2 linked regions of the Variovorax paradoxus B4 genome follow. The main gene of each other region encodes a partner of the protein of the gene in region 2 in a complex. Links are inferred from orthologs where the notes say so. Each region holds a gene or a part of one and is shown on either strand. Other genes may lie near its edges.

The links.
Region 1: the proteins of hfq (region 2) and VAPA_RS02895 are in contact, whole or in part, in a crystal structure (PDB 3VU3), measured with the Escherichia coli proteins. The link is inferred for Variovorax paradoxus B4 from one-to-one orthologs.

What each region holds. Positions count from the first base shown.
Region 1 is NC_022247.1:615,246-629,457, reverse strand. Bases 1,102-4,049 are described here. They hold VAPA_RS02895 (catalase), read right to left. Parts: upstream 3,695-4,049; coding sequence 1,508-3,694; downstream 1,102-1,507. Other genes in these bases: VAPA_RS34795 (hypothetical protein), read right to left, coding at 3,691-3,858; VAPA_RS02900 (CHAT domain-containing protein), read right to left, coding at 1,102-1,348. Also shown: more of VAPA_RS02900, read right to left, coding at 1-1,101; VAPA_RS02890 (transglutaminase-like domain-containing protein), read left to right, coding at 4,194-5,012; ligD (non-homologous end-joining DNA ligase), read right to left, coding at 5,023-5,919; non-homologous end joining protein Ku, read right to left, coding at 5,928-6,959; VAPA_RS02875 (M14 family metallopeptidase), read right to left, coding at 7,031-8,035; VAPA_RS02870 (hypothetical protein), read left to right, coding at 8,215-8,487; rpe (ribulose-phosphate 3-epimerase), read right to left, coding at 8,501-9,196; Co2+/Mg2+ efflux protein ApaG, read left to right, coding at 9,268-9,663; VAPA_RS02855 (site-specific recombinase), read left to right, coding at 9,804-11,774; VAPA_RS02850 (cation:proton antiporter), read left to right, coding at 11,771-13,042; VAPA_RS02845 (YbdK family carboxylate-amine ligase), read left to right, coding at 13,039-14,212.
Region 2 is NC_022247.1:2,521,929-2,537,923, reverse strand. Bases 1,809-4,801 are described here. They hold hfq (RNA chaperone Hfq), read right to left. Parts: upstream 3,432-4,801; coding sequence 3,186-3,431; downstream 1,809-3,185. Other genes in these bases: der (ribosome biogenesis GTPase Der), read right to left, coding at 3,596-4,801; hflX (GTPase HflX), read right to left, coding at 1,964-3,133; hflK (FtsH protease activity modulator HflK), read right to left, coding at 1,809-1,889. Also shown: protease modulator HflC, read right to left, coding at 1-514; more of hflK, read right to left, coding at 531-1,808; more of der, read right to left, coding at 4,802-4,939; outer membrane protein assembly factor BamB, read right to left, coding at 4,988-6,130; VAPA_RS11665 (YfgM family protein), read right to left, coding at 6,138-6,830; hisS (histidine--tRNA ligase), read right to left, coding at 6,836-8,158; ispG (flavodoxin-dependent (E)-4-hydroxy-3-methylbut-2-enyl-diphosphate synthase), read right to left, coding at 8,171-9,451; VAPA_RS11650 (helix-turn-helix domain-containing protein), read right to left, coding at 9,448-10,398; type IV pilus biogenesis/stability protein PilW, read right to left, coding at 10,391-11,245; dual-specificity RNA methyltransferase RlmN, read right to left, coding at 11,250-12,398; ndk (nucleoside-diphosphate kinase), read right to left, coding at 12,420-12,845; VAPA_RS11630 (pseudouridine synthase), read right to left, coding at 12,997-14,817; SMC-Scp complex subunit ScpB, read right to left, coding at 14,814-15,632; VAPA_RS11620 (RluA family pseudouridine synthase), read right to left, coding at 15,760-15,995. UniProt on the Escherichia coli protein: RNA chaperone that binds small regulatory RNA (sRNAs) and mRNAs to facilitate mRNA translational regulation in response to envelope stress, environmental stress and changes in metabolite concentrations.

The sequences.
Region 1 (14,212 bases), 1.9 Mb from region 2 along the record:
CCGCGCCCAGCTTGTCGGCATTGGTGATGGCCGCGCGGCGCCCGCGCACGATGGAGTTGCGGAACACCTCGACCAGTTCGGTGAGCTCTTCGCGGCGCACCGCCACGGTCGTGGCCTCGATGCCGGCCGGGCCGACGACCCACACCAGCAGCCGGTCGGGCAGCGAGTGGAACTGCACCACGCGCTCGTCGGGTGCGAGCGTGCTCTGCAGCGTGGCAAGGTCCACCGTGTTCGCGGCCCGCTCGTTGATCTTCGCGCGGCCGCGCACCGCATCGAGCAGCGCGCGCGAGCGGCTGCGCTCGCTCACTTCGAAGGCCTGGCGCGCATCGCCCGCATCGCTGTAGATCGACACGCCGCGCTCGAACACCGACTGCAGGTCCGAGAACAGGCCCATCTTGAATTCTTCGCTGCGGAACCTGGCGCGCACCTGGTCGATGCCGCCCAGCGCGCGCGCCATGGCCTCGGCCGCAGCCTGCTTCTGGCCGAGCGCGAGCTCGCTGCGCGCCACGCCGTCCCAGGCCCAGAGGCGGTAGTACTCGGTGTCGGTGCCGACCTGCCGCGCAGTGAGCGCGCGGTAGAGGTCGCGCGCCTCGGCCGGCTTGTTCTCGGCCAGCAGCAGCCGCGCGCGGGTGCGGTCGAGCTGCGCGGTCAGCGGCGCGTCCTTCGGCGGCGCCATGCTCCCAAGCATCTCGCGCGCCCTTGCGGCGTCGCCCGATTCGATCAGCGCATTGACGAGCGAGGCCTGCACCAGCGGCGCATAGCGCGGCGAACTGTTGGCCAGCGCCTCGTCATAGCTGATCACGGCGCCCGCGTAGTCGCCGCGGCGCGTGCGCACGTCGCCGATCACCTTCTGCACCGGGCCGACCACCAGCCTGGGGTCGCGCGCCGGATGCTTGAGTGCCTCGCGGGCAAATTCCTCGGCCTTCTCGAGCTGCCCCGAATAGCTGTAGACGATGGCCAGGTCGCGGTTGGCCATGGCCAGCAGGTTCGGATCGCGCGTGGCATTGGCCAGGTGCAGCGCCTTGCTGGCGGCGCGCACGCTCTGGCGGAATTCGCCGGCCTCGGCCAGCGCCACCGCCTGGCTGCAGTACTGGTAGCCGGACAGCTTGACCGCGTCCTGCCCGTAGAGCACCGCGCCCTCGCTGGTCAACGCCAGCAAGGTGTCGGTGTCGGCAAGCCGGGCCTGCTCCGCCCTGCCGGCCGCGGCTTCGGCATTCGACGCCTGTTGCTGCTGCGCCGATGCCAGGGGGCCGTGCCCCAGCAGAAGAATGCCCGCCAGACCCAGCGCACCCGCGACCCCTGCACGACGTGCCGAGCGCTCCCATCCCGTTCTCGAAAACCACGTCATTGGACCCCCGCGCGCGGCCCGTGTGCCCGCGGTTGCGGGGGTCGACGCCGCGGAAGTGCGCGCCGTTCAGGCCTCGTGGGGAAAGTCTAGGATCGGGCCCCTGCCGCGCCTATTCGCAAGAAGGCCTAGCGCGAATGGACTACGGCCACAGGCCCTGCATCACGCAGGAATCGCATCGATGTTGACGCGGTCCCAGTGGCGGTGCCTGGCAATCGCGGCGATGAAGGCCTGCGCGATCTGCGTCGCCTCGCTGGTGTCGCCGAGGTTGGTGACCGGCGTGGCCGCAACGATGACGCCGGCGGGTGCGTCCCCCTGCTGCGCGTTCGCGCTGATGCCGAGCGTGGAGAGCAGCTGCACGCCATCGCCCACGGTGCAGATGGCCTTGCAATGCTTGTACGCCTCGAGCACGAAGTGCACCGCATCGCCCATGCCCGCAAGCGCCGCAACGCCCTGGGCGCCACCGGGGATCAGCACGGCATCGAACACGACCGATGGCCCGTTGGCGAAGGTCATGTCGACGTCGATCTGCCGCTTCGATGCGCTGGCGATGGTGCCCAGGCGGGCGCCGACCACCTTGCATTTGCCGCCGGCCTGCTCGAGCGCATCGCGGATCGGCTTGAGCGAGGCGGAGTCGATGCCATCGGCCGCGAGGATCGCGATCCTGCGCGTGCGGATCGAGCCGTCGCCGGTGTCGGCCATGCTGAGCGCGGGCGACTCCTCGATGGGCAGGGTCATGCGGTGCTCGCGGTATCCTGCGCGGCCCGCGGCCGCCTTGGCGTCCGGCGCGCCGATGCCCAGCGGCTCGGCCACGCGGCGCGCGAGCTTCTCGTCGACGTGCGCCAGGTTGTCGACCATGCGCTGGCGGATGGCCGGTACATCGACCTTGGAGAGCTCGAAGCGGAAGGCCGCAATGATGTGCTCCTTCTCGGCCGCGCTCTGGCTGTTGAAGAACAGCCGCGCCTGCGTGAAGTGATCGTCGAACGACGGGCTGCGCCGGCGCACCTTGGGCGACTCGAGCTCGTCGGGATGCGACTGGAAGCCGGCGCTGCCGCCGTCGACCCTGAACTCCTTGCCGTCGCCCAGCGAGTTGGGCTCATAGGCCACCTGGCCGCGCGCAATGGCCTGGCGGTGCATGCCGTCGCGCTGGAAGTTGTGGAACGGGCACACGCTCTTGTTGATGGGCAGCTCGTGGAAGTTCGCGCCGCCGAGCCGCGAGATCTGCGTATCGGTATAGGAGAACAGGCGCCCCTGCAGCAGCGGGTCGTTGCTGAAGTCGATGCCCGGCACCACGTGTCCCGGATGGAACGCCACCTGCTCGGTTTCGGCGAAGAAGTTCTCGGGGTTGCGGTTGAGCACGAGCCGGCCGATGCGCTGCACGGGCACCATCTCTTCGGGGATCAGCTTGGTGGGATCGAGCAGGTCGAAGCCGAGCGAACTCGCCTTGTCCGGCGGCACCAGCTGCACGCCGAGTTCCCACTCGGGAAAGTCGCCCTGGTCGATGGCTTCCCACAGGTCGCGGCGATGGAAGTCGGGGTCCTTGCCCGCGACCTTCTGCGCCTCGTCCCACGCCAGGCCGTGGATGCCGAGCTTGGGCTTCCAGTGGAACTTCACGAAGTGGCTCTCACCGCGGATGTTCACGAAGCGGAAGGTGTGCACGCCGAAGCCTTCCATCATGCGCAGGCTGCGCGGAACGGCGCGGTCCGACATCGCCCACATCAGCATGTGGGTGCTCTCGGGCATGAGCGAGACGAAATCCCAGAAGGTATCGTGCGCGCTGGCAGCCTGCGGCATCTCGTGGTGCGGCTCGGGCTTCACGGCATGGATGAGGTCGGGGAACTTCATCGCGTCCTGGATGAAGAACACCGGGATGTTGTTGCCCACGAGGTCGTAGTTGCCCTCTCGCGTGTAGAACTTGACGGCAAAGCCGCGCACGTCGCGCACCGTGTCGGCCGAGCCGCGCGAGCCGGCCACGGTGGAGAAACGCACGAAAACGGGCGTCTTCGCGTCCGGGTCCTGCAGGAAATCGGCGCAGGTGAACTGCGACATCGACTTGTAGACCTGGAAATAGCCATGCGCCGCCGAGCCGCGTGCATGCACCGCGCGCTCGGGAATGCGCTCGTGGTCGAAGTGCGTGATCTTCTCGCGCAGGATGAAATCTTCGAGCAGCGTGGGCCCGCGCACCCCGGCCTTGAGCGAATTGTGGTTGTCGGGAATCTGAAGACCCTGGTTGGTCGTCAGATTGGGCGCATGATCGGTTGCGAAGCCATCGAGTTGCTGCTGCTTGGCGTTGCTGCCGTCCATGGCCTTCGAGCGGCGTCCGGCGGCGGCCTTGTTCTGAGGCGTCATCGAGGGTCTTTCATGGGAGGGTCAGCTTCGTTGTCGATAAAAAGGTCCAGCACGTTCACCAGCGCAATCAGGCAGATGAAACCCGCCACGGCGGCCACCACCCAGAACAGGATTTCATCCCCCCAAGCACCGGTGAGTGAATCGAACAGCGACGACAGATCCATGATTCGCTCCAGCAGATCAGATTGAACAACTCGATGCTTGCGCTGCGGCCTCCATGAAGCCACGAAAGCGGGTTCGCGGGGGCAGTTGCGAGCGAATCCAAAGGTTATGTTTTTCTCACACTGTTACCCGTAGTGGCGCCTCGCCCGCGCTTGTGGGAGAGGCGGCGTCTACGCGGTAGGAGCACACCGACAGCGCCTGGCTGCCGCCTACGCGGCCTGGCGTGTCGGCCCGCATCCGCGCCTCGTGCGCAGCCGTAGCATCGGACACGGGCGGCACGAAGCCTGCTTGGGCATTTGTGGACCGACGCCATTTACACAGGGAAGAAAGAAAGAACATGCAGATCAAGATCGGTTTCGACATCGAACTCGCCGTCACGGCGCCCACCGCACTGGTCTACATGCTGCATGTCCACCCTTCGCGCGCAGCGGACCTGCAGGACGGCGAGCACGTCACCCTCACGCCGCCGCTGCATACCGACTACTACATGGACGGCTTCGACAACCATTGCGCGCGCGTGCGGATTCCCGCGGGCGTGCAGAGCGTGCGGCTGCGCAACCACGCGGTGGTGTTCGACCCGGGCTGGGCCGATCCGGTGGACTACGGCGCGGTCGAGCACGCGGCGGCGGACCTGCCGGTGTCCACGCTGCCCTTCCTGCTGCCGAGCCGCTACTGCGAGGTCGACAGCGAACTGCTCGCGTTCGCCTGGAGCAATTTCGCCAACGTGGCACCGGGCTGGCACCGCGTGCAGTCCATCTGCGATTTCGTGCACGAGCACCTGCGCTTCGACTACCAGAGCGCGCGCGCCACGCGCACGGCGCTGGAGGGATTCCGCGAACGCACGGGCGTCTGCCGGGACTTCGCCCACCTGGCCATCACGCTGTGCCGCTGCATGAACATTCCCGCGCGCTACGCCACCGGCTATCTCGGCGACATCGGCATTCCGCCCGTGCCCTCTCCGATGGACTTCAGCGCCTGGTTCGAGGTGTACCTGGGAGAGCGCTGGTACACCTTCGACGCGCGCCACAACGTGCCGCGCATCGGCCGCATCGTGATTGCGCGCGGGCGCGACGCGGCCGACGTGCCGATCACCATGGTGTTCGGCGCCAACTCGCTGAAGCGCTTCGAAGTCACGACCGAGGAAGTGCCGCAGTAGGGCCGGGGCCTCACGCAGGCAGATAGCCGAGCATCTCCATGGCGGCGCGAAGACCCGTGCGGCTGCGCTCCATCGCGTCCCAGGGCGTGTTGCCGATGGCAAGGCGCCCGGCGATGTTGGCCACCGTCCAGTGGGCGGCGCTGTCCAGGTCGGGCAGCTCTTCCCACGCCAGCGGCACCGACACGCCCATGCCCGGCCGGGCGCGCGCCGACCACGCGCTGACCGTGGTGGCGCCGAAGCCGTTGCGAAGATAGTCCGCAAAGATCCTGCCCACGCGGTTGCGCGGCCCGCTCTTGGCCACGAAGCGCGCCGGAACGGTGCGCGCCAGGTGCTCGACGATGGCCCGCGAGAAGCCGCGCACCTCGTCCCAGCCGAACTGGCGCCGAAGCGGCACCACCACGTGCAGTCCCTTGCCGCCGCTGGTCTTCAGGAACGAAGGCAGGCCGAGCTCGTCGAGCAGCACGTGCACCAGCAGCGCGGCCTCCTTCATCAGCTGCCAGTCGATGCCCTCGCCGGGGTCGAGGTCGAAGGTCATGCGGTCGGGCTTGCCGATGGCGCGCGAGGTGGCGTTCCAGGTGTGCAGCTCGATGGTGTTGAACTGCGCCGCACCGAGCAGCGCCTCGGCGGTGTCGATCTGCAGCAGCGGATCGTGCCCCGGGTCGAGCGCTGGATCGAGCAGCTTGATGCCTGCGATCTCGCTGTGCTGCGCATGCTTCTGGAAGAACAGCTCGCCGCCCACGCCGTCAGGCGCGCGCACCAGCGCCACGGGCCGCCCCGCGAGATGCGACAGGATCAGCGGCGCAACCGAAGCGTAGTAGGCCGCGAGTTCGCCCTTGGTGATGCCGCTGGCGGCGTCGATCACGCGCTCCGCGTGGGTGATGCGCAGTGCCTTCTTCCGCGTGCTCATTCGATCGCTCATGCCGCGCGGCGCCGGGCGGTGGCGGCCTTGGCCGCGGTGCGCTTGCGTGCGGTGCTGCTGCTGCTTTTTGCGGCGCTCTTGCCATGGGCCCTGGGCTTGGCCTTGGACTTGGTTCTTGCGGGCGCCTCTTCCTGCGCCTCCTCTGGGTCTTCATCGGCCTTGCCGGCCGCGGCCGCCTTGCCGCCGACACCGCCCTTGCGCAGGCTGCGCTGCAGCAGCTCGGTGAGGTCGATGATCTTCGCGCCGCGGCTTTCGACGGCCTGGCCCTCTTCGGGCTCGGGCTGCGTCACGGTCTCGGTCTGGCCTGCGGCCACCTTGCGGTCGACGAGCCGCAGGATCTCGTCCTTGAACTCGTCCTTGTAGTCGTCCGGGTCCCAGTCGGCGCTCATGTCCTCGACCAGCTGCTCGGCCATCTTGATCTCGCGCTCGTTCAGGCCCGCTTTCTTCGCATCCTCGGAAGGCAGCGGGAGCTCGGTCCAGGGCCGGATGTCGGCGCCCCAGCGCAGCAGGTTCAGCACCAGCCCCGGGCCCACGGGCACGAGCGCGGCGAGATGCTGCTTGGTCTGGATCACCACGCGCGCCACGCCGATGCGCCGGCTGCGCTGCAGCGTCTCGCGCAGCAGCGCATACACCTTGGCGCCGCGGTTGATGGGCGCCACGTAGTAGGGGCGCTCGAGATAGACGAACGGAATGCCGTTGGCGGGCACGAAGCTCTCGATCTCGATGGTCTGCGTGGTCTTGGGATACGCGTCGGCAATTTCCTTGTCGCTCAGCACCACGTATTCGCCGTCTTCGTACGCGATGCCCTTGACGATGTTCTCGCGCGCAATTTCCTTGCCGGTCTTCTTGTTGATGCGCTTGTAGCCCACCGGGTCCATCGTGCGCTTGTCGAGCCAGTCGAAGTCGATGCCGTGGTCGGTGGTGGCCGAGTAGAGCGCCACCGGGATGTGGACGAGGCCGAAGCTGATCGCGCCCTTCCACAGGACGCGCGGCGCGGGGGCTTTTTTTCGAGACTGCCATGGACACACTCCTTCAGCCTCGAAACTCTGCGCCCCGCGCCGGTGTGCGATGTAGGAACGCGGCGGCGCCTGCCGTAGGCTCAGGCGGCGCTGGCGACCGGGGGCCCGAGCACGCGTTCGCTCGGATGCGCGAAGTAGAACCATTCGGCGCCGGGCAGCGCCAGCGCGTTGGGAAAGACGATGAACCCGTCGCCCGGCGCGCTCACCAGCGTGCCGTCGTGGCGCATGCCGATCGGTTCGCCGCGCTGCACCGCATCGAAGGTGGCCCAGTCGCGCACGAAGCTGTCGTCCTCGTGCTGCCGGTCCGTCACGCTCGCCAGGCGCAGCAGTTGGGGCGGGCTGGGCGGCTCCGCCACCAACCCCTGGGGCAACGCCGCCATGCCGAGCAGCGCGAGCGCGCGCCGGATGGCGCGCCACGCCACCTCGGGCGCCTTCGGGTCCCGGTGCTGGCCGCATTCGAGCGTGACGCCGTAGCCGCCGCAATTGCGGATGTATTCGTTGGTGCCGCGGCCGAAGTCGATCGCATCGTCGCCGACCGCGATGCCGGCGGAACGCTGCGCGAGCCCGGCGGCGTAGATGTCGAGCCAGCCCTCCACCACGATGGGCGTGCCCAGGTGCAGCGCAAGCAGCCCCTCCTCGCTGGCGCGCGCGAAGGGCTCCAGCGTACCGGTGTTGTCCCGCGGGCCGATCATCGCGAAGGCCTCGCCCTCGCTCTGGAAGGAATGCAGGTCGAGCAGCACGTCGTGCCGCTCGATCAGCGGGCACAGCACGTTGGTGACCCGGTCTTCGTAGTCCGCGGGCTCCGCGCTGGGCCTGAACAGGCGGTTGAGGTTGCGCTCGCCCTCGCGCTGCAGGCGCCGCCGCGCCATCGGATTGGCGACCGGCACCAGGGTGAGCTGCCCGCGCCGCAGCCGGAAGGTGCCGCCATCGAGTTCGGCCAGCACGCGCTCGATGCCCGCGGTGCCGCAGGTCTCGTCGCCATGCACCCCGCCCAGCACGAGCAGCCGCGGGCCGGGCTCCAGCGCGGCGAAGGTGTGGATGCGCAGGCTGTCGGTCACGGTGGCGGCAAATGGATCGGAGGACATCCCGGCGATTATTGCGGAGGCCTTCCCCTGCACGCAAAGCCGCTACTCGTTTCATAGCAGCGCATCGAGCGCGGCCCGGCGTGCCGTGCCTACAGGGCATGCCGGGCCTGTCCTACCGGCCGCGGCCGGCGCGCCATGCAGGCTCACCCCACAGAAAGACACCGTGAAGGAACAGCGCCATGAGCAGCACCAAGCGCCGTACCAAGGCTCCGGTCGATCCGAGCGATCCGCTGCGGGACGCCGGCGGCGGCAACACCAAGATCGAACAGGGCGGCGATTCGGCGCCGCGCCTGCCGCACGAGCACGACCAGTCTTCCGACAGCCAGGAAGCGCAGGACGGACAGCCGTCCGAGGTGGGCCGCAAGAGCTACGAGGACATCGAGCGCGGCAGCGTGGACACCGACCGCGGACCGGTGGCGGACCGCGTCTACAACGACAAGGTCAAGCCCTGACCCGGGATTTCTATTATTTGCCGCCCACGCCTGCGAGCTGCTCGCGCATGGACGAGATCACCGCCGCGTAGTCCTTGGCGTTGAAGATCGCGCTGCCCGCCACGAAGGTGTCGGCGCCGGCGGAAGCGACGCGCGCGATGTTGTCGGCCTTGATGCCGCCGTCCACTTCCAGGCGGATGTCACGCCCGCTCTGCTCGATGCGCTTGCGCGCGAGCTCGATCTTGCGCAGTGCCGAATCGATGAAGCTCTGCCCGCCGAAGCCGGGGTTCACGGACATGATCAGGATCAGGTCGATGTCGTCGATGGCCCAGTCGAGCGCTTCCAGGCCCAGCCCCGGATTGAACACCAGCCCCGCCTTGCAGCCCGCGCCCTTGATGGCCTGGATGCTGCGGTTCACGTGCGGCGAGGCATCGGGGTGGAAGCTGATGTAGTCGGCGCCCGCTTCCGCGAAAGACGCGGCCAGCGCGTCGACCGGCTGGATCATCAGGTGCACGTCGATCGGCACCGGCTCGCCGTCGGCCGTCCTGGCGTAGGGCTTGAGGGCCTTGCAGATCATCGGGCCGAAGGTCAGGTTGGGCACGTAATGGTTGTCCATCACGTCGAAATGGATCCAGTCGGCGCCGGCGGCGATGACCTTGGCCAGCTCGTCGCCCAGATGGGCGAAATCGGCCGAAAGAATGGAGGGGGCGATGCGGAACGGCGTGTTCATGCGCCGATTGTCGCAGCCGGCGGAAAACCCGGAAAGCAGTGCAAGGGAAGGCTCCAGTTACCATCGCGCGCATGTCACACAGCCCCATCCGTGTCCAGGTCGAGCCGCGCTATCTCGCGGACCAGTCCTCGCCCAAGGACAAGATCTACACCTTTGCCTATACCGTCACCGTGACCAACGAGGGCGAGACGAGCGCCCAGCTCATCGCCCGCCACTGGCTCATCAACGACGCCTCGGGCCATGCGCAGGAGGTCAGGGGCCTGGGCGTGATCGGCCAGCAGCCACTGCTGGCGCCCGGCGAATCGTTCCGCTACACCAGCGGCTGCCGCCTGCAGGCGCCCAGCGGCACCATGCATGGCAGCTACTTCATGGTGACCGAGGACGGCGAGCGCTTCGACGTGCCGATTCCGATGTTCGTGCTGGAGGCGGACATCGGCGGAGCACCCGTTTCACGGGTATTGCACTAGCACTCCCCCAGTGAACTGGGTACGCCCCCAGGCTTCGCGCACTTCGTGTCGCTTCTCCTTCCCCCTCGCCGGGGGCAACACCGGAGGCCCGGCAAAGCCGGTTCCGCGGTGTTTCTGGTATCTGATTTCTTTACTTTTTTATGGCTGCTGCATCGCTTGACCTGCAGGGGCTGCTGGCCCGGCTTGATCCGACGGCGGATGTGGCGCAGCGCCACATCTGGCTGATCGACGTCTTCGACTGGCTGCGCGGCGACCGTGCATCGCCGCAGGCCGCGGTGGGGCGCGTGTCGCTGCTGCTCGGCGCGATCGAGGCTCGGCCCGAGCTGCGCGAGCGCCTGCGCGCGTGGTGGCGCGCCTTCACGCAGGCGGTCGATCTGACCGCGCTGCTGGCGGACTACGGCTTTGCGCCGCGCACCGCCTTCGTGAGCGAGCTCACCGAACGGCTGCGCCGCAAGATCCTGCCCGGCACGCCTGAGACCACCGACGCCTCGGATCTCTTTCGCATGGTGCTGCCCGGCGTGTTCGACGCGGGCTGGATCGCGCTGCTGGACGACACACAGCTCGCACGCATCGGCGCCCTGCTGGCCGACGCCGCGCTCGACGACGACGGCGCCCCGCGCTGGCGCCACACCGTGATGGACGCCGTCACCTACTGCAGCAGCCAGGTGGTGGCGGCCGGCTTCTCGCCCGAATTGCGGCTCAGGATGAGCGCCGCCAGTGAACGCCGCGCCTTCCATGCGCTGATGTCCGACCTCGACGAGCTGCGCGAGCAGATGTTCCGCACCCCTCGGGACGACGACGCGCTGCAGGCCGCGTTCGTGGCCTTCCGCGACCGGCTCGACGCCTGCCGCGCCAGCGCCTCCTCGGTCTACACGCACCTGGAGGACAACGGCATCTCGGTCGGCCTGGTGTTCCGGCTGCGCCAGCTGCGCGAGCGGGTGCTGCGCATCCGCGAGCTGCTCGACTGCCTGATCTCGCCCACGCCCGCGCCCAGCGTGGCGCGGCTGGTGGGCCGGCTGGTGCTGGCCGGCGGCGAGCGCAACAGCATCCGCGCGCTGATCGCGTCGAACTCCTCGATGCTCGCGGCCAAGGTGACCGAGCGCAGCGCCGAGACCGGCGAGCACTACATCACGCGCGACCGCGCCAGCTACCTGCAGATGGTGCGCAAGGCCGCCGGCGGCGGCGCGCTCACCGCGCTGACGGTGCTGCTCAAGTTCGGCATCTATGCGCTCGCCCTGTCGGCCTTCTGGAGCGGGCTCTGGTCGGGCCTGATGTATGCCGCGAGCTTTGTCGCGATCCAGCTGCTGCACCTGACGCTGGCCACCAAGCAGCCCGCGATGACGGCGCCGGCCATGGCGGCGCGGCTGCGCGACATCAAGACCGATGCCGCGGTGGCCGATTTCGTCGACGAAGTGGCCAATCTGGTGCGTTCGCAGGTGGCGGCCGTGCTGGGCAACGTGGGCCTGGTGGTGCCCGCGATGCTGGCGCTCGCCCTCCTGGTGCAGTTCGCGCTCGGCCGGCCGCTGCTGGACGCGGCGCATGCCGCGGCCACGCTGCAATCGCTCTCACTGCTGGGCCCGACCGCGCTCTTCGCGGCCATGACCGGCGTGCTGCTGTTCGCGGCCAGCATCGTCGCGGGCTGGACAGAAAACGCCTTTGTCCTGCATCGGCTGGACTCCGCCATGCGTTACAACCCTCGCATCGGCGCTTTTCTGGGTGCCGCCCGCGCCCGCCGCTGGGCCACCTTCATGCGCACGCACATATCGGGCTTTGCCTCCAACATCTCGCTCGGGCTCATGCTCGGACTGCTGCCCGCATTCGCGGGTTTCTTCGGGCTCGGGCTGGACATGCGCCACGTGACACTGTCGGCCGGGCAGATCGCGGCGGCCGCGGCCTCCATGGGCGTGGCGGTGCTCCAGCAGCCCGCGCTGTGGTGGGCGGTGGCGGCCATCCCGGTGATCGGCGCGCTCAATGTGAGCGTGAGTTTCTATTTCGCATTCCGGCTGGCGCTGCGCGCGCACAGCGTCAGCCTGGGTGACCGCGCACGCATCCGCAGCGCCATCTGGGCGCGCTGGCGCAGCCGGCCCATCAGTTTCTTTCTACCTGCATGAATTTGACGAATCTCATCAACGATCTGCTGGGCTTCTGGTCCGAGTGGCTGCGCCCTTCGGCCGGCCTGCCCACCGTGCTGTGGTCGCTGCTGCTGGCCGCGGCGGCGGCCTCGGGCCACCTGGTGCAGCGCTACCTGGGCCTGCCCAAGGTGGTGGGCTATTCGATGGTCGGCGCGGTGGCCGGCCTGGCCGGTTTCGAAGGCGCGATCTGGCCGCTGCGCGGCATCAGCCTGTTCCTGCTGGAGCTCGGCGCGGCCGTGGTGCTGTTCGAAGCCGGCGGCCGGCTGCCGCTGCGCTGGTTCCGCCACAACCCGATGGTGCTGGTGCAGAGCCTGCTCGAGGCCACGCTCACCTACTTCGGCGTGTTCTGGATGCTGCAGCTGCTGGGCCTGCCCGATCCGGTGGCCAACCCGATTGCGCTGATGGCCATCGTCGCCTCGCCGGCGGTGCTGAGCCGCGTGATCATCGACACCCGCGCCTCGGGGCCTGTGACCGAGCGCGCGATGACGCTGGCCACGCTCAACACCTTCTACGCGCTGACGCTCGGCTATGCGCAGGCCGGCCTGATCGAGCGGGCGCCGCAGACGCTGCTGCAGAAGCTCTATCCGGTGGCGGTGGTGCTCGGCCTGTCGTTCGTCGTCGGCGCCATCCTCGCGCTGGCGCTGCGCACGGCGCTGCGCTTCATGAGCCCGACGAGTGAGAACACCTCGATCCTGCTGCTCGCGCTCATTGCGGCCGCCAGCGCCCTCACGGCCCACGTCGGCGGCTCCGCGCCGCTGGCCGCGCTGATCGGCGGGGTGCTGCTCAAGACGCTGAACCCCAAGCCCTGGGCCTGGCAGCGGCAGCTCGGCACGGCCTCGTCGCTGCTCACCATGCTGATGTTCGTGCTGGTGTCCATCGTGGCGGCGCAGGCCGACTGGACGCTGCCGGTGGCCAGCGTGGTGCTGGCGGTGATCGGCATCCGCCTGTTCGCCAAGATCGCCGGCGTGGCCATTGCCAACCCGGGCAGCGGCGCGAGCTGGAACCAGGCCTTCTGGGTGGGCTGCGCGATGTCGCCGCTGTCGTCGATCGCGCTGCTCATCGCCTCGAATTTCACCACCGCGTCGCCGCTGCTCGGCACCATGATCACGCAGGTGGCCCTGCCCTCGATTCTCCTGATGGAAGTGATGGGCGCCGTGCTCGCCACCGTGGCCATCCACGCGGTGGGCGAAAGCTCGGTGCCCTGGACGCCCCAGGCCTTCAGCACCACGGAGGACACGCAGCGATGACCACGGCCATGCCTTTGCCCGACAGCGACGACTTCCGCTCCGCCGCGCTGCCCGCGGACCCCGCGAGCCGCGTGGTCAAGCTCGAACCCTTCAACCGCTCCGAAGCACTGTCGCTCGGCGTGGAGCTCGAGCTGCAGCTCGTCAACACGCACGATTACGACCTGGCGCCCTATGCGGAAGACATGCTGCGGCTGATGGCGCAGACGCCGCTGCCCGGCAGCGTGGTGCCCGAGATGACCTCGAGCATGATCGAGATCTCCACCGACATCTGCCATTCGGCGCAGGACGTGATCACGCAGCTCTCGCCGATCCGCGAGGCGCTGATCAGGAACGCCGACAAGCTCAACATCGCGGTGGTGGGCGGCGGCACGCATGCCTTCCAGCAGTGGCACGAGCGGCGCATCTACGACAAGCCGCGCTTTCGCGAGCTGTCCGAGCTGTACGGCTACCTGAGCAAGCAGTTCACCATCTTCGGCCAGCACGTGCACATCGGCTGCCCCGATGCCGACTCGGCGCTCCTGATGCTGCACCGCATGTCGCGCTACATCCCGCACTTCATTGCGCTGTCGGCCTCGTCGCCGTTCGTGCAGGGGCAGGACACGCAGTTCGACTCGGCCCGGCTCAACTCGGTGTTCGCGTTTCCGCTCTCGGGCCGCGCACCGTTCACGCTGAGCTGGAAGGAGTTCGAAGCGTACTTCGAGCGCATGACCCGCACCGGCGTCGTGCGCAGCATGAAGGACTTCTATTGGGACATCCGGCCCAAGCCCGAGTTCGGCACCATCGAGATCCGCGTGTTCGACACGCCGCTCACCGTCGAGCGCGCGGCCGCGCTCGCGGGCTACGTGCAGTCGCTGGCCGCGTGGTTCCTGCAGGAGCAGCCCTTCGAGCCGACCGAGGACGACTACCTCGTCTACACCTACAACCGCTTCCAGGCCTGCCGCTTCGGGCTCGACGCGGTGTACGTGGACCCGGCCAGCGGCCAGCACATGCCGCTGCGCGACCACATCCTCATGACCATGACGCAGCTCGAATGGCACAGCGAGGCGCTCAACGCCACGCAGGCGCTCGGCGAGCTGCGCACCAGCGTGGAAGCCAACCGCAACGATGCGCGCTGGCTGCGCGAGAAGCAGGGCAAGGAGCGCCTCTTGGCCGAGGTGGTGCGGCAGGCGG
Region 2 (15,995 bases):
TGATGCGCACGTCGATGACGTCAACGCCCCAGGGCTTGGCACCCTTCACCACGGCCAGCACCTCGCGCTGGACGTCGGCCATCAGCGCCTCGCGGCGCACCGAGATCAGGTCGCGCACGGTGCGCTTGTTGATGTTTTCCTGGAAGGCATTGCGCACCACGCGGTTGAGCTGCGTGGCACCCGCGTTTTCGTCGAGGCCCACGTTGCGGATGTAGGCCTGCGGATCGATGATGCGCCAGCGCACGTACCAGTCGATCACCACGCGCTGCTTCTCGGCCGTGAGCATGGGCTCGGTGTCGAGGCTGGAGAGCGTGAGCAGCCGCTTGTCGATGTACGACACGTTCTGGAACGGCGGCGGCAGCTTGAAGTTCAGGCCAGGCTCGGTGATGACCTGCTTGATCTGGCCGAGGGCATACACCACGCCGAACTGGCGCTGGTCGACGACGAAGAGCGTCGAGCTCAGCAGCACCAGCAGCACGAGGATCGACGAAGCGATGAATCCGATTCTGTTCATGTTCTTACTGGCCTTTTCAACGCACGTCGCGATCACGCGAACGGCCATCGCGGGCGCGGCTCTCGCTCGATGGCGGCGCCACCGGAATCACCGACGACTGGGCTGGCGCGGTACCCGCCACGCTGGGGCTGGCCGCATCGACCGGCGTTGCGGCCGGGTTGTTGCCGCTCTGCTGCATGAGCTTGTCCAGCGGCAAGTACAGCAGGTTGGAGCCTTGCTTGGTATCGACCAGCACCTTGGTGGTGCTGGCGTAGATCTGCTGCATGGCGTCGGTATACATGCGGTCGCGCGTCACCTGCGGCGCCTTCTGGTACTCGGCCAGCACCGCACCAAAGCGACCGGCGTCACCCTGCGCCTGCGCAACGATGCGCGCCTTGTAGGCTTCGGACTCTTCCTTGAGGCGCGATGCGGTACCCGTTGCGCGCGGCACCACGTCGTTGGCATAGGCCTGGGCCTCGTTCTTGGCGCGCTCGCGCTCCTGGCCGGCCTTGAGCACGTCGTCGAAGGCGGCCTGCACCTGCTCGGGCGGACGCACGCCACCCTGCTGCAGGTTGATGTTGACGACTTCGACGCCGACCTTGTAGCGGTCGAGGATGGTCTGCATCAGCGTGCGCACGCGAGGTGCGATCTGGTCGCGCTCCTCGGCAAGGGCCGCATCCATCTTCATCTTGCCGACCACCTCGCGCACGGCGGTTTCCGCCACCTGCACCACGGTTTCGGAGGGCGACTTGCTTTCGTACAGATAGGCGCGCGCATCGCTCAGGCGGTATTGCACGGCGAACTTGATCTCGACGATGTTCTCGTCTTCGGTCAGCATGGCCGATTCGCGCAGGCCGGTCGAACGCACGATGGCATCGCGGCCGACGTCGGTCGAGCGGATCTGCGTGACCACGACCACTTCGTGGCGCTGGATGGGATACGGCAGTCGCCAGTTGAAGCCCGCGCCCACGGTCGACTTGTAGCGGCCGAACTGGGTCACCACGGCCTGCTGGCCTTCATTCACGATGAAGAAGCCGGTACCGAGCCAGATGAGAACGGCAACCGCCGCCACCAGTCCGAGCCCGAAGCCTGCATTCTTCATGTCCGGCCGATAGCCATTGCCGCCACCGCCGTTGCCGGTGGGGCGATTGCCGCCGCCCTTGCCGCCGAAGAAGCCCCCCAGCTTGCGATTGAGGTCGCGCCAGAGTTCGTCAAGGTCGGGCGGCCCCTGGTTCGGGCCTTGGCCGCGGGGGCGGTTGCCGTTGTTGTTGCCCGAGGGCGGTGGCGTCGGCGCGCCCGGCGGGTCTGCGTCGGGAGGCCGGTTGCCGGTCGGGCGGTCGCCGTTGGAGGCCGGCTCGTCGCCACGGCCCCATCGGCCATCGTTCAGGTTGAACATGCCCAGAAACCCTCTCCACGCTGGCTTTGCATTCATTCGCTTCGTTCTCTTGTCAGTGGCGGGATTGTGCCCAATCAATTGGCGGTATCGTGCAATTCAGTGTCGGCCTCTGGGGTCATCGTATCGCCCAGGGAACCCGACCGGCGGGCCAGCTCGGCCCGTAAAAGTGGCAGGCCCTCGCCGCTGCGCGCGCTGAGGAAGATGCGCGGAACCTGTACGCCGTCGATTTCCATGTCGTCCTGCAGATGCAGCGGATGTTGTGCGGTTTCAAGGGCGTCGAGCTTGTTGAACACCAGAAGCTGGGGAACGGTGTCGGCACCGATGTCGCGAAGAACGGACTGCACTTCGGCCATCTGCTCCGGGTAATGCGGATTGGAGGCATCCACCACGTGCAGCAGCAGGTCGGCATCGACGGCCTCCTGCAGCGTGGCCTTGAAAGCATCGACCAGGCCGTGCGGCAGCTCGCGAATGAAGCCGACGGTGTCGGAAATCGAGACCTGCCTGCGGGCGTCGCCCAGGTAGAGGTTGCGCGTGGTGGTGTCGAGGGTGGCAAAGAGCTGGTCGGCCGCATAGGCGCGGGCCTTGACCAGCGCGTTGAACAGCGACGACTTGCCGGCATTGGTATAGCCCACGAGCGAGATGTTGAAGGTCTCGCGGCGCTCGCGCTGGCGGCGCTGCGTGCCGCGCTGCTTCTGCACTTTGGCCAGGCGCTCGCGCGTGCGCTTGATCGATTCGCTGATCATCCGGCGGTCGAGCTCGATCTGCTTTTCACCGGGACCGCCGCGCACGCCCGCACCGCCCGTCTGGCGCTCGAGGTGGGACCAGCGGCGAACCAGGCGCGTGCTCAGATACTGCAGGCGGGCCAGCTCGACCTGCAGCTTGCCCTCATGGGAGCGTGCGCGCTGGGCAAAGATTTCGAGGATGAGGAAGGTGCGGTCGTACACCGCGATGTCGAGCTGGCGCTCGAGGTTGCGCTGCTGCGCCGGGCTCAGCGACTGGTCGAAGATGACCTCGCTGGCTTGGTGCAGTGCGGCCAGTTCCTTGATTTCTTCGGCCTTGCCGCTTCCGACGAAAAGTGCCGCGTCGGGCGCCTTGCGCTTGCATACGAGGCGCGCGACAGGCTCCAGGCCCGCGGTCTGCGCAAGCAGGCCGAGTTCCTCGAGTTCGCTGTCGAAATGGGGCAGCCCGAAATCGACGCCGACGAGAACGGCGGCGCCTTCCTGGCGGGGGTTCAGTTCAGACAAGCGGGATCAATATGGAAAAAGCGCGGCGGGGTTGCCGCCGCGCTCCGCGCGATCAGGCTGCGGCGTCGTCGTTCTCGGCAGCCGAGAAGTTGACGGCACGACCCGGCACGATGGTGGAGATGGCGTGCTTGTAGACCATTTGCGTCACCGTGTTGCGAAGCAACACGACGTACTGGTCGAAAGACTCGATCTGGCCCTGCAGCTTGATACCGTTCACCAGATAAATGGAGACCGGCACATGCTCGCGACGCAGGGTGTTCAGAAACGGGTCTTGTAGAAGTTGCCCTTTATTGCTCACGATATTCTCCGTGTTCAAGAGTAGTTGTTGGAGAGATGACCTTAACACAGGGTTTCTGCGCTGCAGCAATCGGGGTCAAAAGCCTTTGAAAAATAACGTCTCTCAAAAGGCGGAACTTTCGACCCGGCCATGGCTCATCGGCCGCCATCGGCGGCCAAGCGCACTCAATCGTCCTTGTCCGCAAAGGGATTTTGCGAGCTTTTGAACTGGATGCGCAAGGGCGTGCCCACAAGATCGAACTCCTTGCGGAAGCGCCCTTCGAGAAAGCGCTTGTAGGCCTCGGTGACGTGCTCCAGCGAATTGCCGTGGATGATGATCACCGGAGGATTCATGCCGCCCTGGTGCGCATAGCGCAGCTTGGGCCGGAACATGCCCGCGCGCTTGGGCGACTGGAATTGCACGGCTTCCAGCAGCAGCCGGGTCAGCACGGGCGTCGACATCTTCCGCGTGGCCGACTTGTGGGCCTGCGCAATGGCCTGCCACACCGGGCCCAGGCCCTGGCGCTTGATGGCCGAGATGAAATGCAGCGAGGCGAACTTGAGGAACGGCAGCCGGGTCTCGATCTGGCGCTGGATCTGCTCGCGCTGATAGCTGTCGACCGCGTCCCACTTGTTGATGGCAATCACCACCGCGCGGCCGCTTTCGAGGATGTAGCCGGCAATGTGCGCGTCCTGGTCGGTCACGCCCTGCGTGGCATCGAGCAGGAGCAGCACGACGTTGGCCGACTCGATGGCCTGCAGCGTCTTGACCACCGAGAACTTCTCGATCGCCTCGAACACCTTGCCCTTGCGGCGCAGGCCGGCCGTGTCGATCAGTTCGAAGCGCTGGCCGTTGCGCTCGAACGGCACCGAGATGGCGTCGCGCGTGGTGCCCGGCAAGTCGAAAGCCACCAGGCGCTCTTCGCCGAGCCAGGTGTTGATCAGCGTGGACTTGCCGACGTTCGGCCGTCCGGCCACCGCCAGCTTGATGGGCTTGTTGACGTCATCCTCGTCCGCCTCGTCGTCCGGATCGGGCAGGTTCAGCGGTGCGAGCGCCAGTTCGACCAGATCGCGCATGCCCTGCCCGTGCGCCGCGGACACGCCGTGCACGTCGCCGAAGCCGAGTTCGTAGAAATCGACCAGCTTGGTGCCGTCGTGCATGCCTTCGGCCTTGTTGGCCGCCAGCACGCAGGGCTTGCCGAGACGGCGCAGCTCGTTGGCAATGTCGTGGTCCTGCGCCGAAAGGCCTTCGCGGGCATCGACCACGAAGATCACCACGTCGGCTTCGGCCACGGCCTGCCGCGTCTGCTTGGCCATTTCCTTGTAGATGCCGCTGCCCGCATCGGGCTCGAAGCCGCCGGTGTCGATCACGATGAACTCGTGCTTGCCCAGGCGGCCATTGCCATAGTGGCGGTCGCGCGTGAGCCCGGCAAAGTCGGCGACGATGGCGTCGCGCGTCTGCGTCAGGCGGTTGAAAAGGGTCGACTTGCCAACGTTGGGCCGCCCGACCAGGGCCACGACCGGCTTCATGGCCGGCCTTTCACGGGCGCGGTTTTCATGGTCGGGCCTTGCAGAGAGTTATTCAGGGCGATATCCAAAAACACCGCCGTTGGCGGTCACCACGACCACCGTGTTGCCGGCCATCACCGGGGTGACGCCAATGGCGGAGCCATCGGGCGTGACGCGATTGAGAAGCGCACCGTCCTCGCGTGAAACGAAGTGCAGCGTTCCCGTGCTTTCGCCGATGACCAGCGAACGGCCCACCGCGAGCGGCCCGGTCAGGACGCGGTTCTTGAAACGGGTCGATTGCCAGGCGCGCTCGCCGTCGGAGCGGCGCCAGGCCGTGACGCTGCCATCGGCCTCGGTGCCGTAGACGAAACCCTCATCGCCACTGACGCCCTCGGCGCCCACGGCAGGCTTGCTCCAGAGCAGCTGGCCGCGCAGCGTGTCGACGCAGCCAACGTTGGCGTAATAGGCGCGGGCACACACGGTGTCGCCGACACGGCTCACGCTGCCGGTCAGGTCGACCAGGCGCTCCACGTCGTTGGTGCCGCGCGGGGCTGCAATAGGCGCCTCCCAGCGCGAGGTGCCATTGGCCGGATTGATGCCGACCAGCCGGCCGCCGATGCCCGAAATCAGCGTGTCGCCCACGGCGATCAGGACGCCCGACTTCTTGAGCACGAGGTTCTCGGCCGTGCGTTGCTGCAGCCAGAGGCGACGGCCGCTCTGGCCGTCCCAGGCGCTGATGCTGCGGTCGGCGGTCTGCACGAACACGCGGCGGCCGGCCACCAGTGGCGCAGTGAAGGCCTGGGCCGAGAGCCGCTGCTTCCACAGGACCTTGCCGCCTTCCATGGCCACGAGTTCGTTGTCGGTGGTCACGACCGCGGCCAGCGAACCGTCGCTGCCGACGCCGGCAGCGAGCTTGGCGCCCGCGTTCGCGCGCCAGGTTTCGCGGCCGGCACGCGCATCGATCGCCACCACGGTGCCGTCGGCGCCGGCCACGGTGACGATGTCGCCGCTGACGTCGGTGGCCAGCGGGAAGCTCACGGCCGGGATGCGCACGCTCCAGGCCTGGCGCACGCCGAACAACGCGGGGTTGGTGGGCAGTTCGGCCGGCTTGGGCTTGCCGGGACCCGAGCAGGCGGCCAGCATTGCGACCAAGACAATAGCCGAACCTGCACGCAGGGCGGACGACTCAGGCATGAAACGCTTGAAATTCATAGTGCGATCAGGAATTTTTGGGGGCTGCTGGCGTGACCGTGATCACAGGTGCCAGGCTCTTCGGATCGACGCCGGCGGCGTTGAGCTTGAATTCGACCAGTCGCCGGTAATCGGACGTCGCGCCAAGGCCGGTCCAGGCCTTGCGGTATTCGGCCTGCGCTTCGGCGCGTTTGCCCTGGGCCATGTAGATGTCGCCCTTGCGGTCGGCCACGAGCGGTTCGAATTCCTTGGGCACGTCGCCCGAAAGCTGCTTGAGCGCTTCGTCGTACGACTTGCTGTCGAGCAGTTCGGCTGCCAGCCGAAGCTTGGCGACCGCCTTGTAGCCCGGATCGACGGCGCTTTGCGCAACCCAGCCGAGCGCCGCCCGCGAAGCCTCGAGGTTGCCCTTCTCGTACAGCGCCTTGGCGGCCAGCAGGCCGGCCTGCTGTGCATAGGCGGTGCCGGCGAAGCGTTCCTTCATGTCGCCCAGCACGCGCTGGATGCGCTCCACGTCGCCGGACTGCGTGCTGCGCTCGACCTCGTCGTAGAGGGCCGCGGCCTGCGCCGCCTTGTTGCGCTGGAAATATTGCCAGCCGTTCCAGGCCACGAAGGCCCCGGCCACGAGCAACACCACCCAGGTGATCAGGGTGCCGTAGGTGTTCCAGAAATGCTTGAGCTGGTCGAGCTGTTCCTGTTCGTCGAGATCGAGATGGGTTGCCATGCGTGTCAGATGTTGGAAGCCGGCGATTGTAGGGTGGCGGCCCAGGTGGCCACCTCGGCGAGCGGCCGCGCCACCTGTTCGCCACCGCCCTCGCGCAGCGATTTGACGGTGACTTCGCCACGCGACAGCTCGTCCTCGCCAAAGATCAGCGCATAGCGCGCTCCGCTCGCGTCGGCCTTCTTGAACTGCGCCTTCATGCTGCCGCCGCCCGCATGCTGCAGCACGCTCACGCCGGCGGCGCGCAACTGCTCGAGCACGACCATGACCTGCGGCAGCGCGGCGGCCGACGGCACGACGGCGTAGGCCGCGGGCGCCGCGGCGGGGACCGGCAGGCGGAGTTCCTGGACCAGCAGCAACAGCCGCTCGATGCCCAGGCCGAAGCCTACGGCCGGTGCAGGCTTGCCGCCCATCTGGCCGATGAGGCCGTCATAGCGCCCTCCTCCACAGACGGTGCCCTGAGAGCCGAGCTGGTCGGTGACCCATTCGAAGACGGTCAGGTTGTAATAGTCCATCCCGCGCACCAGGCGCGGGTTGATGCGGTAGGCCAGCCCTGCGGCATCGAGCACATCGCACACCGCATCGAAGTGTGCACGCGACTCCTCGCCGAGGAAGTCCATCAGTTGGGGCGCGGCCTCCACCACGGCCTGCATGGCGGGATTCTTGGTATCGAGGATACGCAGCGGATTGCTGTGCAGGCGCCGCTGCGCATCGGCATCGAGCACGTCGGCATGCGCCTCGAAATGGCGGATCAGCGCTTCGCGGTGCGCCTGGCGCTCGGCCGGCTGGCCCAGGCTGTTGATCTCCAGGCGCACGTGCTCGCCCTCGACCAGCCCGAGCTCGCGCCACAGCGCCCGCACCATGAGGATCAGCTCGGCGTCCACGTCCGGACCATGAAAGCCCAACGCCTCGACGTCGAGCTGGTGGAACTGGCGGTACCGGCCCTTCTGGGGACGCTCGTGGCGGAACATCGGCCCCATCGTCCACAGGCGCAGCGGGCCGTTGTAGAGCGCGTTGTGCTCGACCATGGCGCGCACGATGCCGGCGGTGGCCTCGGGGCGAAGCGTGAGCTTGTCGCCGTTCATCGCGTCGGTGAAGGAGTACATCTCCTTCTCGACGATATCGGTCACCTCGCCCAGTCCGCGCACGAACAGCGCCGTGGGTTCGACCACCGGCGTCAGCATGTACTGGTAGCCGTAGCGGACCAGGAGCCCGCGCACCGTCTGCTCGAACCACGACCAGAGGGCCGAATCGGGCAGGCGGTCGATGCGCGGCACGCTCGCCGGCAATATGTCGTTCATGCCTTTGACGGCATTGATCTTGTCAGCCATGGGAGGAAGTGGTCAGGCGACGTCGGCAGCCTGGTGCTGGCCGAAGCGCTTTTGAATGTAGGTTTCGACGAGCTGGTGAAACTCGTTGGCGATATTGTCGCCGCGCAGCGTGAGTGCCTTTTCGCCGTCGATGAAGACCGGGGCGGCGGGCGCCTCGCCGGTGCCGGGCAGGCTGATGCCGATGTCGGCGTGCTTGCTCTCGCCGGGGCCGTTGACGATGCAGCCCATCACGGCCACCTTCAGCGTCTCGACACCCGGATACTTCTTGCGCCAGACCGGCATCTGCATGCGCAGGTAGTCGTCGATCTGCTTGGCCAGTTCCTGGAAGGTGGTGCTGGTCGTGCGGCCGCAGCCCGGGCAGGCGGTGACGCTCGGCACGAACACGCGCAGGCCCAGCGCCTGCAGGATCTCGTTGGCGATCAGCACTTCCTGCGTGCGCGACTCGCCCGGCTGGGGCGTGAGCGACACGCGAATGGTGTCGCCGATGCCCTCTTGCAGCAGGATGGAAAGCGCCGTGGCCGATGCCACCGTGCCCTTGGTACCCATGCCGGCTTCGGTGAGCCCCAGGTGCAGCGGATAGTCGCAGCGCTTGGCGAGCTCGCGGTAGACCGAGATCAGGTCCTGCACGCCGCTCACCTTGCACGACAGGATGACCTGGTTGCCGGCCATGCCCATCGATTCGGCCAGCCTGGCGGATTCGATGGCCGAGGTGATCAGCGCCTCGTACATCACCTGCTTGGCATCCCAGGGCTCGGCGCGCTGGCTGTTGATGTCCATCAGGCTGGCAAGCAGTTCCTGGTCGAGGCTGCCCCAGTTGACGCCGATGCGAACGGGCTTGTTCCAGCGCATGGCCGCATCGATCATCTGGCCGAACTGGCGGTCGCGCTTGTCGCCCTTGCCGACGTTGCCGGGATTGATGCGGTACTTGCTCAGCGCCTCGGCGCAGGCCGGATAGTCGGTGAGCAGGCGGTGGCCGTTGTAGTGGAAGTCGCCGATCAGCGGCACGTCGATGCCCATGCGGTCAAGCTGCTCGCGGATGTACGGCACCTGGGCAGCCGCCTCCGGCGTGTTGACGGTGATGCGCACCATCTCCGAACCGGCAATGGCGAGTTCCTTCACCTGGATGGCCGTGCCGACGGCATCGACGGTGTCGGTGTTGGTCATGGACTGCACCCGCACGGGCGCATCGCCGCCCACCGTCACGGTGCGCGGTCCCCAGACCACCTGGGCCTGGCGCGAACGGCGCGCCTTGGGGGCCGCCGAGTCAATGGGTTGGGGAGTGCAGTCGGTCACGATGCCACCTCGAAACGGGCCACGCCGCCGCCGCGCGTGACAGGCTTCAGATCGTAGGGCTTTCCGTGCACCTGCACATCGACCGCCGATGCGCGCCCCACCACCACCGACAACGGCAGCGCGCCCGACAACGCCACCGTTTCGCCGGCCTTCAGGCTACGGCGCAGCAATTGCTTGCCGCCGGCTTCGGCGACCGTGATCCAGCATTCCTCGCGCGCGACGAAAACCAGCTGCTGGCTGTTGGCAGGTGCCGCAGCGGCTGCAGAGGTCGAAGCAACCGCCGCAGCGGTAGCGTTGCCCACCGGCAAGGCTGCGGAGGGAGTGCCCGAGGTCACGGGTGCCGCAGGTGCCACGGGCGACACCGGCGCGCTCTCGACGACGACGGACGACCCGCCCGAAGCCGGCGCAGCCGCCGGCGCCTCGGCCACCGAACCGCTGTCGCTGCGCGACGTCCAGCGCGACACGGAGGCCCCGACCTGATCGAACACCGACTGGGGCAGCCAGAACAGCACGGCCGCGCCGACCAGAAGCAGCCCCACGACCGTCAACACTGCGCGCGACGGAAGGCCGCTGGAGCGCCCGCCGTTCCAGCGCGGCGTTCCGGAAACGATATTGCTCTTGAGCGTGCGATCGGCCAGTGCCAGCGCCGCGCGCTGCGCGCCCGGCAGCTTCGCGAGCACCGGCGCGGGATCGATGCGCAGGGCGCGGCAGACGCTGCTGGCCAGGGCCCGGGCAAAGACCGGATCGGGCAGCGAGGCGATGTCGTCCGCCTCGAGCGCAATGAGCTTCTGCGGCGGCACCTTGAGGGCCGCGGCCACCATTTCGATGTGCAACCCGTGCGCCTCGCGCGCTTCGCGCAGCATGTCGCCGGCCGTCTTGTGCGTGATGTCGCCTTCCTCGAGCGGCAGTACCGCGGAAGTGCCGAACTCCGAAACCCGTTCAGTCATTGAAATTCCCGCGCTCGTACGCTATTGCCTCCCGGGACTGCGGAAAGCGCCGCTGCAGCTGCCCTCCCAACTGCGCCACTGCTTCGCGGTTGTTGAGCCGTCGTTCGATCTTGATGCCGAGCCAGAGCGTCTCGGCGCTGGCCGAAGGGCTGTTGTTGACGCGGCGGATGTAGAACTGCGCACGCGACCACTCTTCGCGCTGCACCAGCAGCGAAGCCAGGTTGAATCCGACCACCGGATTTCCGGCGTCGATCTCGTAGGCCTTCATGAGGCTGCGCTCCGCCTCGGCACGCTGGCCCGCCCTGAGCTGGCAGACGCCCTGGGTCATGAGCGTCTTGGCACGGTCGGTGTAGCTCGGCACCGCCAGTGCCTCGGTGAACTGCTGGGCCGCATCGCCATAGCGGTTCTGCTGGCACAGCAGCCAGCCGTAGTTGTGCCGCACGTTGGGATCGCGCGGATTGATGGCAATGGCGCGGCGGAAGCTGTCTTCTGCCATCCCGGCATCCTCGAGCCGCATGTAGACCAGGCCGCGCAGGTTGTAGGCGTCCGCGTAGTTGGGGTCGGCAACCAGCGCCTGCTTGATCTCGTCGAGCGCGACGGTGGTCTGGCCGTGCTCGAAGTAGCCGGCGGCGAGCTCCATGCGCAGGCGCGCGCGGCGTTGCCGGCTGCTTTCGTCGGATTCGGTCACCATCTCGGCGCCCTTGCCCGAGCTGGTGTCGGCCAGGCTGGTGGTGGTGGTTCGGGTGTTGACGCAGCCCGCGAGCAGAAACGCCACGGCGACGCCGGCAAAGCCTGCAGCCATCAGCCGCTGCGCGCTCGCGGTCGTCATCGGAAAGGCCATCCTCATTAGGTCAATGCTCCTGGGGGGCGGTCTTGCGAACCGGATGCAAAACAACGGTGCGCTCCGAGCCACGGCGCTGGGCCATGCGTTCCGCCGCGCGGGTGCGGTCCTTGACGTCGCCGGCCAGCTGTCCGCAGGCCGCATCGATGTCGTCACCGCGCGTCTTGCGCACGGTGGTCACGAGACCGGCCTCGCTCAGCGTCTTGGCAAAGGCCAGCACCCGCGGCTGCGGCGAGCGCAGAAGGCCCGAAGCCGGAAACGGATTGAACGGAATCAGGTTGAACTTGCACGAGATGTTGTGGCTGCGCACGAGTTCCACCAGTTGACGCGCATGCTCGGGCTGGTCGTTGACGCCGTCGAGCATGCAGTATTCGAACGTGATGAAGTCGCGCGGCGCGTGCGCCAGGTAGCGCTTGCAGGCCTCGAGCAGTTCGGCAATCGGATACTTGCGATTGAGCGGCACGAGATCGTCGCGCAGCGCATCGTTGGGCGCATGAAGCGACACGGCCATGGCCACCGGGCAGTCGGCGCCCAGGCGATCGATCATCGGCACGACGCCGGAGGTCGACACGGTCACCCGGCGGCGCGACAGGCCGTAGGCGTTGTCGTCGAGCATGGTGCGCAGCGCGGGCACCAGCGCCGTGTAGTTCTGCAGCGGCTCGCCCATGCCCATCATCACCACGTTGGAGATGACGCGATCGTCGCGTTTCAGGTGCTTGCGCAGGAAGTGCTCGGCAAACCACAGCTGGGCGACGATTTCGCCCGTGCTCAGGTTGCGGCTGAAGCCCTGGTGCCCCGTGGAGCAGAAGCGGCAACCCACCGCACAGCCGGCTTGAGACGACACGCACAGCGTGCCGCGGTCGTCTTCGGGAATGAATACGGCTTCGACGGCATTGCCGTCGCCGACGTCGAACAGCCACTTGATCGTGCCGTCCTTGGATTCGTGCTGCGTGATGACCGGCAGGGCCTCGACGCGAGCGGTGGTGGCGAGCTTTTCGCGCAGCGACTTGGCCAGATCGGTCATCTGGGCAAAGTCGCTGGCGCCACGCTGGTGGATCCAGCGGAACAGCTGCGTGGCGCGGAATCGCTTCTCGCCGAGCTTTTCGCAGAACGCAGCCAGCCCCTCGAGATCGAATTCGAGCAGGTTGGCCGTGGTCATGAAATCAGCTGGCGTACGGCTTCAGCGCGCGTAGACGTTGAGGCCGGCGAAGAAGAACGCCACTTCGTTGGCGGCGGTTTCGGGAGCGTCCGAACCGTGCACGGCGTTGGCGTCGATGCTGTCGGCGAAGTCGGCGCGGATGGTGCCGGGGGCCGCCTTCTTGGGGTCCGTGGCACCCATCAGGTCGCGGTTCTTGGCGATGGCGTTCTCGCCTTCGAGCACTTGCACGAACACGGGGCCGGAGATCATGAAATCGACCAGGTCCTTGAAGAACGGACGTTCCTTGTGGACCGCGTAGAACTGCTCGGCTTCGTTGCGCGACAGATGCACCAGCTTGGCGGCAACGATCTTGAGGCCGGCAGCTTCGAAGCGGGAAACGATCTTGCCGATGACGTTCTTGGCGACGGCGTCGGGCTTGATGATGGAAAGGGTACGTTCGATAGCCATTGAAGTGCTTCCTGAGCTTTGATTTTGAAGTGATTTGTCACAACTGCAACGAATATGTTGCATCGTAAGTCGACAAAGCCTCTGATTTTAACCGGCGCAGCCTCCGGGTTTGGTGAAAACCCCGAGAAAGGCTGCGCTGGAGAACTGGCTTTCAGCGCCCGCGGCGCCGATTTCCGCCGGGGCCGCCCTGCCCGCCAAAGCCGCCACCCGCCGGACCGCCGCCGCGGCGCCCCGGCCCCTGGCGCTGCTCCTTGCGCTGACGGGAAAAGCTGTCGGCACCGATGTAGCCGAGCGAGGTCTTCATCGGATCGGGCTGGTTCGCGCCGCTCGGCGGCCGCTCCTCGCCCTGGCGGTTGCCCCGGTTGTTGTTATTGCCACGACGCCCTTGCGGCGGCAGGCCTGCATTGCCGCCGGCGCCCCGGTTGCCACGACCCCCGCGCTCGCCGCGCGGCGGACGGCCTTCGCCCAGCGGATTCGGAATGGGCGCCTCGCGGCCATCGTCGCGTGGATCGCGCAGGTCGCGCGGCTGCTGCTGTCCGCCGCCGGCGTTGCGATTGCCGCGCCGCTTCTTGTTGCGTCCGTTGCGCCCGCCGCCGGCGCCGCCTTCCTGGCCCGGCCCTCGTTGCTGCTGCTGCGGACGCGGCGCACCGCCGCCCGAGGCCTGGAACAGCGCGTTGATGTCGCGCTCGTCGAGTTCCATCCAGGCGCCGCGCTTCAGCCCGCGCGGCAGCACCATGGCGCCGTAGCGGATGCGGATCAGCCGGCTGACCGCATGGCCCACCGATTCGAACAGGCGCCGCACTTCGCGGTTGCGGCCCTCGGAGATGGTGACGCGGTACCAGTGGTTGGATCCCTCGCCGCCACCCTCCTCGATGGTGCCGAACTGGGCCATGCCATCGTCGAGGCGAACGCCTTCGAGCAGCTTCTTCTTTTCCTCGGCATTGAGCGCGCCCAGCACGCGCACGGCGTACTCGCGCTCCAGGCCGAAGCGCGGGTGCATCAGCTGGTTGGCCAGGTCGCCGGAGCTGCTGAACAGCAGCAGGCCTTCGGTGTTCAGGTCGAGCCGTCCGACCGATTGCCACTTGCCCTGCTGCAGGCGCGGCAGCTTGCGGAAGACCGTCGGGCGGTTCTGCGGATCGTCGTGCGTCACGACCTCGCCCACGGGCTTGTGGTAGGCGATGACACGCGGCGGAGGCGGCGCGATGCGGTAGCGGATCGGCTTGCCGTTGATCTTGACCTGGTCGCCGTACTGGATGCGCTGGCCGATGTGGGCCGGCTCGTTGTTGACCGAGATGCGGCCCTGGAGAATGAGCGCTTCCATTTCGAGCCGCGAGCCGAGGCCCGCCTGGGCCAGCACCTTGTGCAGCTTGGGCGAGTCGGCCTCCGGCAGCAGCACGCGCTTGAGCGGCGGGACTTCAGGGCTCTCTTCGTCGGCGTCGAACTGGCCCGAGATCACGTCCGCGAACCGGATCGGCTCGGGCGGCGGTGCGTTGCGCTGCTCGCGCTCGGCGGCACGGCGTGCGCGGTCGAGGTCGTCCTCTTCCTCGTCGGGCTCTTCTTCCTCTTCTTCGTCGTCGTAGGAGGGCGCACGGGCGTCCTCTTCGACTCGATCCTCCACGCGGCGCTCCGGGGGTTCGACGGGTGCGGCCGGCGCGGCGGCCTTGCCGGGCTCGTCAGCTATTGGCGCGGCCGCAGGCGCCGCATCGGCCACCTGAGCCTGAGCCACGGGGTCGGAAGTTCCATTTGCCGCAGGCGCTGCTGCGGGCTCGCCCTCCCCGGTCGCCGGTTCCACGGCTTTCTTCCTGCGTGGGGCGCGCGGCTTCTTGGGAGCCTCACCCTCGCCGGCGGCTGCAGCGGGCGCGCCCGCTTCGGCGTCCGCAGACTGGCCGGACACTGCCGCTTTCGCCTTTTTTTTCTTGGATTCGGGCTGGGCCGGCACGATGGCCGCGTCGTCGATGTCGGAGGGGCTCATGAGGTTTTTCCGGGAGGAACAGCGTGGGGATCGGTCTCGTCAGTCGACGGGGCTTCGGTTTCGAACTCGACGGGACGCTCGGCTTCCGTGGAGGCCGGGATGTCCGCGGGCTCTTCGGGAGAGACCGCATCCTCGGCGAATTGCGCAGCGGCGGCCTCGACGGCAGCCAGGGCGGGAGCTGCGTCTGCTTCGGAGTCCGACATGGCCGAAGCATCGGCGTCGGACTCGTTCGGAATGTCCATGGGCAGGCCGGGCTGGTTGCCCGAGGCCTGATCGAGCGCGTCGACCAGCGCCGCCTGCTGGGCCGGCGTTTCGATCAGCGGCAGCTGGTCGAGCGAAGCCAGCCCGAGGTCGTCGAGGAACTGCCGCGTGGTGGCGTACAGCGCCGGCCGGCCGACGGTTTCGCGGTGGCCGATCACTTCGACCCAGCCGCGGTCCTCGAGCTGCTTGAGGATGAGGGAGTTGATGGTGACGCCGCGGATGTCTTCCATGTCGCCGCGCGTGACCGGCTGGCGGTAGGCAATGATGGCCAGCGTTTCGAGGGCAGCGCGGGTGTAGCGCGGCGGCTTCTCGGGATGCAGGCGATCGAGGTGGTCGCGCATCTCGGGCCGGCTCTGGAAGCGCCAGCCGCTGCCGACGCTCACCAGCTCCAGGCCGCGTTGCGCCCAGTCTTCCTGCAGTTCGAGCAACAGCACCTTGATGGTGTCCACGCCCAGCTCGTCGTCGAACAGCACGCGCATGTCGCGCACCGGCAGCGGCTGGCTCGAACAGATCAAGGCGGTTTCGAGAATGCGCTTGGCATCCGCCGTATTCATGGTTTGCGTTATCCGGGAAAAGGCGTCTCGGGGACGCTTGTTCAGAAGGATGGAAGAAGGCGCTGCCGGCACGCGGCGAGTGCAACGCAAGGCCGGCATCGGGGTGGCCGGCGCGGCCCTCGGGCCGTCAGGCGCGATTGTAATCCAGCCCCAGGGTCTGGAACGCCTGAACCAGATCGGCCGGCGGAAGGGAGCGCAGTTCCAGCGCCGCTTGCGTGACGGGATGCACGAATGCGAGCCTGAAGGCGTGCAGCGCCTGCCGCCCCAGACCCGCGGCCGGAGCCCCGCCATAGAGCGCATCGCCGATCAGCGGATGCCCGATGGACGCCATGTGCACGCGGATCTGGTGGGTTCGGCCCGTTT